2 regions of the Winslowiella toletana genome follow, and region 1 is predicted to be linked to the other one. Evidence: predicted binding sites of a transcription regulator. Region 1 holds the regulator's gene; the other holds the start of a gene.
What was found. Region 1 encodes PurR, which represses purine synthesis genes. Its sites were predicted from a motif close to CANGCAAACGTTTGCNTG; they were not measured.

Region 2: a site for PurR is predicted at 3,547-3,564, ahead of cvpA (colicin V production protein). Genes of this name have one in related genera too.

Annotation. Positions count from the first base shown of each region.
Region 1 is NZ_CP134152.1:2,271,560-2,277,113, reverse strand. It holds gene ybiO (mechanosensitive channel protein) at 1-880, opposite strand, end outside; gene cydH (cytochrome bd-I oxidase subunit CydH) at 1,074-1,163, opposite strand; gene purR (HTH-type transcriptional repressor PurR) at 1,447-2,472, shown strand; gene punR (DNA-binding transcriptional activator PunR) at 2,504-3,412, opposite strand; gene punC (purine nucleoside transporter PunC) at 3,531-4,739, shown strand; gene cfa (cyclopropane fatty acyl phospholipid synthase) at 5,165-5,554, shown strand, end outside.
Region 2 is NZ_CP134152.1:3,352,706-3,358,259, forward strand. It holds gene RIN69_RS15660 (UbiX family flavin prenyltransferase) at 1-180, opposite strand, end outside; gene RIN69_RS15665 (LacI family DNA-binding transcriptional regulator) at 322-1,308, opposite strand; gene purF (amidophosphoribosyltransferase) at 1,452-2,969, opposite strand; gene cvpA (colicin V production protein) at 3,006-3,491, opposite strand; gene dedD (cell division protein DedD) at 3,729-4,469, opposite strand; gene folC (bifunctional tetrahydrofolate synthase/dihydrofolate synthase) at 4,459-5,554, opposite strand, start outside.

The DNA of each region.
Region 1 (5,554 bases):
AACCGATTAAACCACTCAGCCAGGCAAGACGCTGATTCCAGTAGCGCGCGGTGGCATCACTGAACGGGAACGGGCGCAGATAAGCGAAACCGGGCGCGAAAATCAGCCGCAGAACCGCTTTAAAGAACTCTATTACCGCAAAAGCACCGAGGAACAGCGACTGTTGATGAGCGATCACCGCACTGCCGTTGTTGAACTGGTGAGAAAACAGTTTGCCACCTGCCAGCACCAGCATCAGTACTAACAGATCGATGATAAACGCGCCGAGAATGGCGGCCGGTAATTTGTACCACGGTCCACCGTGATCCTTGGCGTTACGACCCCAGCTGCCAATTCGATTGTACAGCGGGCCCACCAGCCGGCGAATCAGATGGAATATGGCAAAAGTCACCACCACCATCAGCAAAAAATAGCCGAGGGCGTGGAAAAATGCACTGGGATCAAACGTGCGCTGCGGCCCGGATTCGACCACTTTCTGCAAGGCGTTCACCCGCTGACTCAGCGCCTGTAACGTCTGTTGCGCAAACTGGCTGACGCTGTCGCTTAAGCTGGTCGCACCGCTGGGTGCGGCAACTTGCGGCACAGCATCCGCCGCCTGAGTTTTAGACTGCGCTTCCGCGGCGCGCTGTAACTGATCAATTAATGCATCACGCGCCTTTTCATCTTTAAGGATGCCCGCCAGCGCGGCGTAAGGAATATCCTGCTCAGTTTGCTGCGCGGTATCGGCAGCAGGCGCGGGTTGCGCAACAGCAACCGGTGAGATAACGCTGATTAACAGCAGCAATAATACGGCGATGAAGGGAAAAAATCCCGACGGGTGCGCTCGCCCTGGCGCCCGACAGCAGATAGTTGATGACATGGTATTCTCGAATAATTTCATTAGCACAATCAAGTGAGTAACAGACCGTCAGCGGCGCATAACAATCCCGCCACTGAGCATATTGCAGCATGCAGGCGCTGTTTAACTCCGCGTGCGCATGACCATTAAATAGCCAATTTGCGCAAAAAAAAACGTCTGAGGGAATTCATCAGACGTTTTAAAAGGGTTAATCCTGAAGATTAACCGATGTTTATCAATTCATTACCGCGGTGAAACTGAAGGCAATAATTACCAGCAGCGCGCCGACGGTGGTCAGCAGAGAAAACTTCAGATTGGTGTCCATACTTCACTCCTTAAAGACCTTACAATTAATAACTCTCACTATTTTCCCATATAAACAGGTAAAAATCTCGTTTTCTGCTCACAGCCTTGATAGAATTCTGTTTTTCCGTTGCGCAACAACTGCAACACCGCGTCACTTGCCGTGTTTCCTGACGTCAATCTCCTGCCCGACGTCACTCAGATTGCAACAATGAAACCGATCGCGCCAGAAAACGCGAAGCATACGCAAACGTTTAACATGATGCTTATCAATCCTTTAAGATAAGCGCAGGAGTACCATTTTAATGGCAACAATTAAAGATGTGGCGAAACGCGCCGGTGTTTCTACCACCACCGTTTCTCATGTCATCAATAAAACCCGCTTCGTGGCTGAAGAGACCCGCGAAGCCGTTTGGGCCGCCATCAAAGAGCTGCACTATTCGCCCAGCGCCGTTGCGCGCAGCCTGAAAGTGAACCATACCAAATCGATTGGTTTGCTGGCGACTTCCAGTGAAGCGCCCTATTTTGCTGAAATTATTGAAGCAGTTGAAACGCGCTGTTTTGCCAAGGGCTATACCTTGATCCTCGGCAATGCTCATAATGATCTCCAAAAACAGCAGGCTTATCTGTCGATGATGGCGCAAAAGCGCGTCGATGGTCTGCTGGTGATGTGCTCGGAATATCCTGACGAGCTGCTGAAGATGCTGGAAGACAATCGCAACATTCCGATGGTGGTGATGGACTGGGGCGAATCACGCGGCGATTTCACCGATACCGTGCTGGATAATGCTTTTGAAGGCGGTTACCTGGTGGGACGCTATCTGATTGAGCGTGGTCACCGTGATATTGGTGCGATCCCGGGTCAACTTGAGCGAAACACCGGCGGTGGGCGCCATGCCGGTTTTCTCAAAGCGCTGGCCGAGGCCAATATTGCCGTGCGCGATGAGTGGGTTGTGCAAGGCGACTTTGAGCCGGAATCCGGATATCGCGCGATGCAGCAGATTTTATCGCAGAAACAGCGGCCAACCGCGGTATTCTGCGGCGGCGATATTATGGCGATGGGCGCCATTTGTGCAGCAGATGAAATGGGCCTGCGGGTGCCGCAGGATATTTCGGTGATCGGTTATGACAATGTGCGCAACGCGCGCTATTTCACGCCAGCGCTGACTACCGTCCATCAGCCGAAAGAGCGCCTCGGCGAAACCGCATTTGATATGCTGCTGGATCGCATCACCAGTAAACGCGAAGAGCCGCAGACGATTGAAGTACATCCTTCATTAATCGAGCGCCGCTCGGTGGCTGACGGTCCGTTCCGCGACTACCGTCGTTAATCCGCTACCGGCCACCCGTTGGCCGGTCAGTTTATCCTTCGCGAAGCCACTCCTGATTCATGGTCTCCGGTGTACCCAGATACTCCAGCAACCAGCTCAGCGCCGGTGAAGCACTCTGCTCAGCCCAGCTGACGCAGCACGGGCTGTCGGGGAATTCGGCCGGTAGCGTTAATTCGGCCAGCGAACCTTCAGCAATCAGCGGCGCAGCAAAATGCCCGGGAACCATACCCACGCATAACCCTGCCAGCAGGCAATCAAACGCCGATTCCCAGTCCGGTGCCACCAGCCTTCGCTGGTTGTCCAGTGTCCAGGTAATGCGTTTTGGCAGGCTGCGCGAGGTGTCTTCCAGCACCAGCGACGGCCACTGGCGAATTGTATCATCATCAATGCTTCCCACTTGCTGCGCCAGCGGATGGTCGGCTCTGACCACGCAGCGCCAGTTAAGTGCGCCCATATCACGGAAACCAAAGCGACCACCGACCGGGATCGCCTGGGTAGCGCCAATCGCGACATCGACTCGCCCGTCAACCAGCGCATCCCAGACGCCATTAAACACTTCATGCCAGACCAGCAGCTCCATATCCGGGAAATGGCGATAAAAATCGAGCACCAGCTGGCGGGTGCGCTGGGGTTTAACAATCAGATCCACTGCAATGCTCAGCTGTCCGCGCCAGCCGTTAGCGACCTGCTGACACTGACGGCGCGTGGCAAGCATTTTTTTGATAACAGTGCGCCCTTCCTGTATAAATACTTTCCCCGCATCGGTTAATACCACATCGCGATGACGCCGCTGAAACAGCGGAACCGCCAGCCACTCCTCCAGCTGACGCACGGTATAACTTACCGCCGAGGGCACACGATGCAGCTCGGCGGCGGCGGCAGTAAAGCTGCCGGTACGCGCTACTGCATCAACGACTTCAAGAGAATGTTCCGACCACATAGCTTGCCTGCAAAATTTTTGAACGCAATGTGCAAATATTAGCGTTTCACAAGCGACAACGCACGCGATTACACTCTGCAGCGTTAAAATCACCTGCACTAAAATAAAGAGTTAACTGATGATTAAATCAAAAGGATTTATTATTTACCTGGCGGTACTGAGCATGCTGGGTTTCCTTGCTACCGATATGTATCTTCCGGCGTTTGGCGCAATGCAGCAAGATCTGCAGACCCATCCCGGCGCCATCAGCGCCAGCCTGAGTATTTTCCTGGCCGGTTTTGCCTGCGCCCAGTTGCTCTGGGGGCCACTCTCCGATCGTATCGGGCGTAAGCCGGTACTGTTAATCGGCCTGAGTATGTTTGCTGTCGGCTGCGCCGGCATTCTGTGGGTAGAAAATGCCACCATGCTGCTGGTACTGCGATTTGTGCAGGCGATTGGCGTCTGTTCTGCCACCGTAAGCTGGCAGGCACTGGTGGTCGATCGCTACCGTGGTGCACAGGCCAACCGTGTTTTTGCCACCATTATGCCGCTGGTTGCGCTGTCACCGGCGCTGGCCCCCCTGCTGGGTGCCTGGCTGCTGAACCACTTTGACTGGCGCTCGATTTTCGTCGCCCTGCTGCTGATCACCCTGGGGTTACTGATTCCTACCCTGCGCCTGAAAGCTAGCGGAACGCCAGCGTCAGCGGCTGATGAACCCAAAGTGGGCTTCTTGTCGCTGCTGAAATCTCGCATTTACAGCGGTAACGTCCTGATGTATGCCGCCTGTTCTGCCAGCTTCTTCGCATGGCTAACCGGCTCACCCTTTATTCTGTCTGATTTAGGCCTGACGCCAGGGGATATTGGTCTGAGTTATATCCCGCAAACGCTGGCATTTTTGATTGGTGGTTTTGGCTGTCGCTCACTGCTGCAACGGGTCGAAGGTCGTACCCTGCTACCGTGGCTGCTGCTCGGTTATGCCGTCAGTATCAGCGCAATTTTTGCCGTTGCTCTGTCGGGTCACGTGACGCTCACCGCGCTGTTGATTCCCTTCTGTGGCATGGCCATGGCCAATGGCGCGCTTTATCCTATTGTGGTGGCGAACGCGCTGCTGCCGTTCCCGCAGGCTACCGGCAAAGCCGCAGCATTACAGAATACGCTGCAACTTGGTCTCTGCTTTGTCGCCAGTATGGCGGTCTCCGCGCTGATTTCTCAGCCGCTGCTGACCACCACGGCGATTATGTTGTCGACGGTTGTGCTGGCGTTTATCGGATTCGCACTACAATTTCAGCGTAAGTTGAGTGAAAATCATACTGTTAAAGCGGCAGATACCGCGACGCAAAAGGGTTGATCACTTTTAGTTAGCACGCTTACAATAATGCATTGAATATTGCCTCACGTGAGCATATACTCATCTGAGGCATTAATTTATAACAAAAAATCAACATTATTCACCGGGCCCCCATTCCGTTGTACAGGGTCCGGACCTGACAGGGTTGTCGTGGTGTTGTCTGGCGTGGCATTCGTGACGCTTCTCTGCAGGACTCTGGTCGACGATCGTAAACTGGCTTTATAGCTTCCTTGCTCATTGCATCCGGTAAGTGTGGCGGGAGTGCGGTGGCCAAAGCCAGTGACCCGAGTCATTTTCATTAAATTCAATCCTCTGTTTAACGTCGGATAACTGGCGCACGGATAATCCGTGAGTTCTCTCACAATCCTGTAGAAATTGACTATTCTATTTCTCAGGTTCGTATCACAACAGGTGATGGAGAAGCTATGAGTTCATCGTGTATAGAAGAAGTGGGCTTAAAAGAAAATAATTGGTATCGCATCGTCCGCGAAATGTTGCAGACTGCCGATGTCGAGGTAAACGGTTCACGGCCCTGGGATATTCAGGTAAAAAATCCGCAATTTTTCCGTCGGGTATTGCAGGAAGGCTCGCTGGGGCTGGGTGAAAGTTATATGGACGGCTGGTGGGAGTGTGATCAGCTGGATATGTTTTTTTATCGGGTGTTAAAGCACCGACTCGATCAGCAATTACCTCATCATTTTAAAGATACCCTGCGCATCGCCGCGGCCCGCCTGACTAATCTGCAATCAAAAAAACGCGCCTGGATTGTTGGCAAAGAACATTACGATCTTGGCAACGATCTTTTTAGCCTGATG
Region 2 (5,554 bases), 1.1 Mb from region 1:
GTCGGCCATCGCCTGCACGTCACGCACCGACAGATCGCTTTCCAGCGCCAGCGTCTGGCGTGCCGCCTGACTCATCACCAGGTGAGTCTCCACTTCCGCTACCTGCTGCAAAACTTGCAGCATACGCACGCCATAAATTACGCCGCTGGCGCCGGAAATTCCGATAATGAGTCGCTTCATACTTTTGCCTTGTTCAGTCACGCTTAATCGCGCAAGTTTGGACGTTGACGCACTAAATTACAACTGCGCTGCCAGTGCGGCGATGATTCCTTTGCGGGACATCCAGCAGCAGCGCAAAAAGATATTTACCTGAAACATGACTTAAATCGTCTCCCCCATCGACAAGCGATAATGCAAATCTACTTGTTCAATGGTGGGCTGATGCTGAATCTTTTTAATCAGCATCCCGGCGGCAATTTTGCCCATATCAAAGCGCGGCGTAATCACACTGGCGAGTTTAGGCGTGATCACCTGACCAATTTCCAGACCGTGGAACCCGGCAATCGCCAGCTGCTGCGGAACAAGGATGCCCGCCGCATGGCACTCCTGTAACACCCCAACCGCCAGATCATCATTGGTACAGAGAATACCGTCCATATCCGGGTACATCTGCCGCGCCAGCGTCATCATGCCGCTGCCAATCGATACTGATGACACTTTACCCGGCACAATACGGCCAGCCGCTAATCCCGCCGCCGCCATGGCTTCGCTGTAGCCAGCATAGCGCTGTTGATCGCGGGCGTCTGACATTGACCCGAAATAAATAATCCGTTTTTTGCCGCTGGCAATCAGCATATTGGTCATATCAAAACCGGCACGAGTATTATTAAAACCGACATTGATCCGCCCCGGCGTCTGGCTTAGCCCCATCACTTCAGCCACCGGAATCGCAGCGGCGTTAAGATATTTTTCGGCGCGTACCGTATGAGTGGTTTCGGTCAGCAGCAGCGCTTTAACATTAAAGGCCAGCACCGTGGCGATTTGCTGTTCCTCGCGTTGCTGGTCGTAGTCGTAATTGACCACCAGCGTTTGATAGCCCTGCGCACGGGTAACAGATTCGATACCCGCTAACAGATCGGCGAAGATTTGATTGTGAAAAGAGGGGATCAGCACCCCGATACGCGGCAGCTGATGGTTGACCAGATTATCAGTATCAGGCTGATAACCGACTTCCGCGATAACGCTGGCGATCAGCGCGGCGGTCTCTGCTTTGACTTTTTCAGGCGTGCGCAGATAGCGGCTGACCGTCATTTTTGTTACACCAGCCAGGGTGGCAATATCATGTAACGTTATGCGTTGCATTTTCATTATTCATGTCCGTCACACGGCCACTACGTTGCGCCATTATGCCTGCTGTATTAGTAATGAGAAATTTGCCAATAAAAAAGCCAGCCGGTTTGAGCCGGCTGGCATGATTTTCAGCAAAAGTCAGAGCAACTGACGCGTCAGCCTTAACCTTCGTTGTGCATCTCAAGGTTTTCCACTTCATTCTGGCGCGCCAGTGCTTTGGCATCGTCATTACGCAGTGACTGGAGATACTCAAGATATTGCTGATCGACATCTTTAGTGACGTAAATACCGTTAAACACCGAGCATTCAAACTGCGCGATATCCGGATTCTCTTCTCGTACCGCTTCGATCAGATCGTCAAGATCCTGGAAAATCAGCGCGTCGGCGCCAATAATCTGGCGAATCTCTTCTACCTCACGCCCATGAGCAATCAGCTCGGTGGCGCTTGGCATATCGATGCCGTACACGTTCGGGAAACGAATTTCCGGTGCTGCAGACGCGAGATAAACTTTCTTCGCTCCGGCCTCACGCGCCATCTCAATAATCTGCTCAGAGGTGGTGCCTCGCACAATCGAGTCATCCACCAACAGCACGTTTTTATCGCGGAACTCTGCACGGTTGGCGTTCAGCTTACGGCGAACCGCGCTGCGGCGCAGGTGCTGGCCCGGCATAATGAAGGTGCGGCCAACATAGCGGTTTTTCACAAAGCCCTGACGATAAGGCTTATTCAGAATCCCGGCAATCTCCAGCGCGATATCGCAGGAAGTTTCCGGAATAGGAATGACCACGTCGATATCCAGGTCTTCCCATTCGCGCGCAATCTTGGCACCGAGCTTGGTTCCCATACGCACACGGGCACTGTAGACCGAAATCTTGTCGATAAACGAGTCAGGACGGGCAAAGTAGACGTATTCGAACAGGCACGGATTGCTTTTCGGATTTTCCGCGCACTGACGCGTAGAAAGCTGCCCTTTCTCGGTGATGTACACCGCTTCGCCCGGCGCGACATCACGCAGGAACTCGAAGCCGAGTGTATCCAGCGCCACGCTCTCCGAGGCTACCATATACTCAACGCGACCATCAGCCATTGCACGCTTGCCGATCACCAGCGGACGAATGCCGTTTGGATCGCGGAAAGCCACCATACCGTGACCGATGATCATCGCCACCACAGCGTAAGCACCGCGCACCCGCTGGTGCACCGCAGCCACCGCCGCAAAAATGTTTTCAGCTTCCAGCGGATAGTGCTGAAAGCGATCCAGTTCCTGCGCAAAGATATTCAGCAGAATTTCTGAATCAGACGTGGTGTTAACGTGGCGACGACCGCTTTCAAACAGCTGCTTACGCAATTCATGTGCGTTAGTCAGGTTGCCGTTATGTGCAAGGGTAATGCCGTAAGGGGAGTTAACGTAGAAGGGCTGCGCTTCAGAAGCACTGGAGCTTCCGGCGGTCGGATAACGGACGTGACCGATACCCATATTACCCTGCAGACGCTGCATATGACGCGCTTCAAATATATCGCTGACCAGGCCATTCGCCTTACGCAGACGGAAGCAATTTAATGCATCGATGGTGACGATGCCTGCAGCATCCTGACCACGGTGCTGAAGCACCGTTAACGCGTCATAAATCGACTGGTTTACCGGCATGAAACCGGTGATACCGACAATACCGCACATGTTGTCATATCCTCATAAGCCGCACCCCCGGCGCGATTACCGGGGTAAAAAACTCGACGTGCTTTGCAGGTAGTCAAAAAACCACCTGATGATGTAACTGAACTGGGGAACCAGTTGAGACTGTTGCCAGTCCGGACTTTTTGAGAAGCCGGTGAATGTATCGAGGAAAAACAGAATGGCAGAAACAATCAGTACGCCACGCAGTGCCCCGAAACAGACGCCCAACACCCTGTCGGTACCTGACAGGCCGGTCTTTTCGACCAGGGAGCCAATCACATAATTCACTATAGCCCCCACGATCAGGGTGGCAATAAAGAGTATGCCAATGGCAATTCCATTTCGAACCAGTTCGTCTTCAAAACCTGTGAACCAGACCGCAAGATAGGAGTAGTAATGACTGGCGACAAAGAATGCGCATCCCCAGGTAACGAGAGATAACGCTTCCCGAACAAACCCGCGGATCAGGCTAACCAGAGCCGAAAAACCGATAACCGCAATGATGACGTAATCTATCCAGACCATGAACTCTTCCAGCGACAGTGCCCCTGCATCCAGTTCGGGGCGAATTCTAACAGAAAAAGAAAACGTTTGCGTAACGTTTTCCTTTGCCAGACCAAATAAAAAGAGGCGATTAAAAAAACCTCAATCGCCACGGGTTATTACATTAATTAGCGCCCCCGGCGACGAGAATTCAGCATTCCGTATGCCATCAGAGCGGGAGCCGAAACGGCTCCCGTTGGTCAGTGAAAACGCGATTATTTACCGCACGCTATAAGGCTTAACCACGCCACCCAGGCCAGTAATCCCTTTGAGTTCACTGACAGAGGCCTGCATTTTGGCTTTTGATGCGTCCGGGCCAACATAGATACGGGTAATCTGATCCTGTACCGGCGTTGACGGCACGGTATAAGCTCGATAGCCCGACAACCTAAGCTGCGCGACAATCTCATTCACTTTCGCCGCATTTTTCAATGCGCCCAGCTGCACCACATACGCCTGACCGCTCGGTGCTTGCTCCTGCGGCTTATTTTCCTGCTTCGGCTGTTCGACCGGTTTGGCCTGCTCAACCGGCTTCGGTTTCTCTACCGGTTTCGGCTGAGGCTTCGGCTGTTCGACCGGCTTCGGCTGCTGCTGCGGTTTTGTCTGCGGCCTTGGCTGCTCCACCGGTTTCGACGGCTGCATCGGTGGCGGTGAAATCACCGTCGGCTTGCTTTCGGTCTGCGGCATCGTTGCGCCATTATCCGCTGGCTGCGAAGTGCGATCGCTGTCACCCTCCACTGCCTTGCCCGCGCCCTCTGGCGGCTGCGATGGCAATGACTGGGTAACAGGCGGCACCATATCGGTTTCCTGCTGATCGCCCGGTTTAGGCACCAGCGGAATAGCCGCAAATTCCTCTTTATAGTGCTTCTTCTTACCGTCAAGCAGACCTGGCAATACGATAACGCCAACGGCGACCAGAATGACGGTTCCGACTAAACGGTTCTGAAACTTACTTGCCACTGCCGTTCTCCGTTTCCATCGCTTCCATTACCTGTGCCACGGTGTGGAACGATCCGCACACCAGCACAATATCTTGTTGCTGCGCCTGCTGTAACGCTGCCTGCCATGCTTCAACTACGCTGGCAAAGCTCTGTCCATCCGGCAGACAGGCGATCAGCTGGTCGGCTGTCGCCCCGCGTGGCCCTTCCAGCGGAGCGCAATACCAGTTATCTACCTGCGGCGCTAAACAGGCAAGCGTTCCGGCGATATCTTTATCGTGCAGCATACCGACAACCGCATGCACTTTCCCCTGCTTTGGCAATTCAGCCAGTCGGCTGGCCAGATAACTGGCAGCATGCGGATTATGAGCAACGTCAAGAATAACGCGCGGCGCGCTGGCCACGGTCTGAAAACGCCCCGGCAGAATGGCTTTGTCCAGCCATTCACGGATAATCGCTTCGTCCACCTGCAACGTCGAGGCGCGCAGTGCTGCCAATGCGGTAGCCGCATTCGGCAGCGGCACCTGAGGCAGCGGCAGGCCAGTTAAACTGCCGTGGCTGTCGGTAAAGCTCCAGCGGTTACCCTCAAGCTGATAACGCCAGTGACGATCGCGCTGTAACAGCGTTGCACCCAGTGCATCCGCCACTGCGGCGATCGACTGCGGCATATCCGGTTCACCAACCACCGCTGGTTTGGCACCACGAAACACGCCCGCTTTTTCGCGACCAATACTTTCGCGATCCGGGCCGAGCCAGTCGGTATGATCAAGCGCAATACTGGTAATGACTGCCACATCAGCATCGACAATATTGGTGGCATCAAGACGTCCACCAAGGCCAACTTCCAGAATCACCACATCAACCGCCGCCTGCTTAAACAACATCAGCGCCGACAGCGTGCCGTACTCAAAATAGGTCAGCGATGTCTCACCGCGCCCGGCTTCAATCGCGGCAAAACTGGCGGTATGAGCAGACTCCTCCAGTTCGGCTCCCTGAATACGCACGCGCTCGGTGTAACGTATCAGATGCGGGGAACTGTAGACGCCAACCCGATAGCCCGCTGCCATCAGCAGCGTTTCCAGCGTACGGCAGGTGGTGCCCTTACCG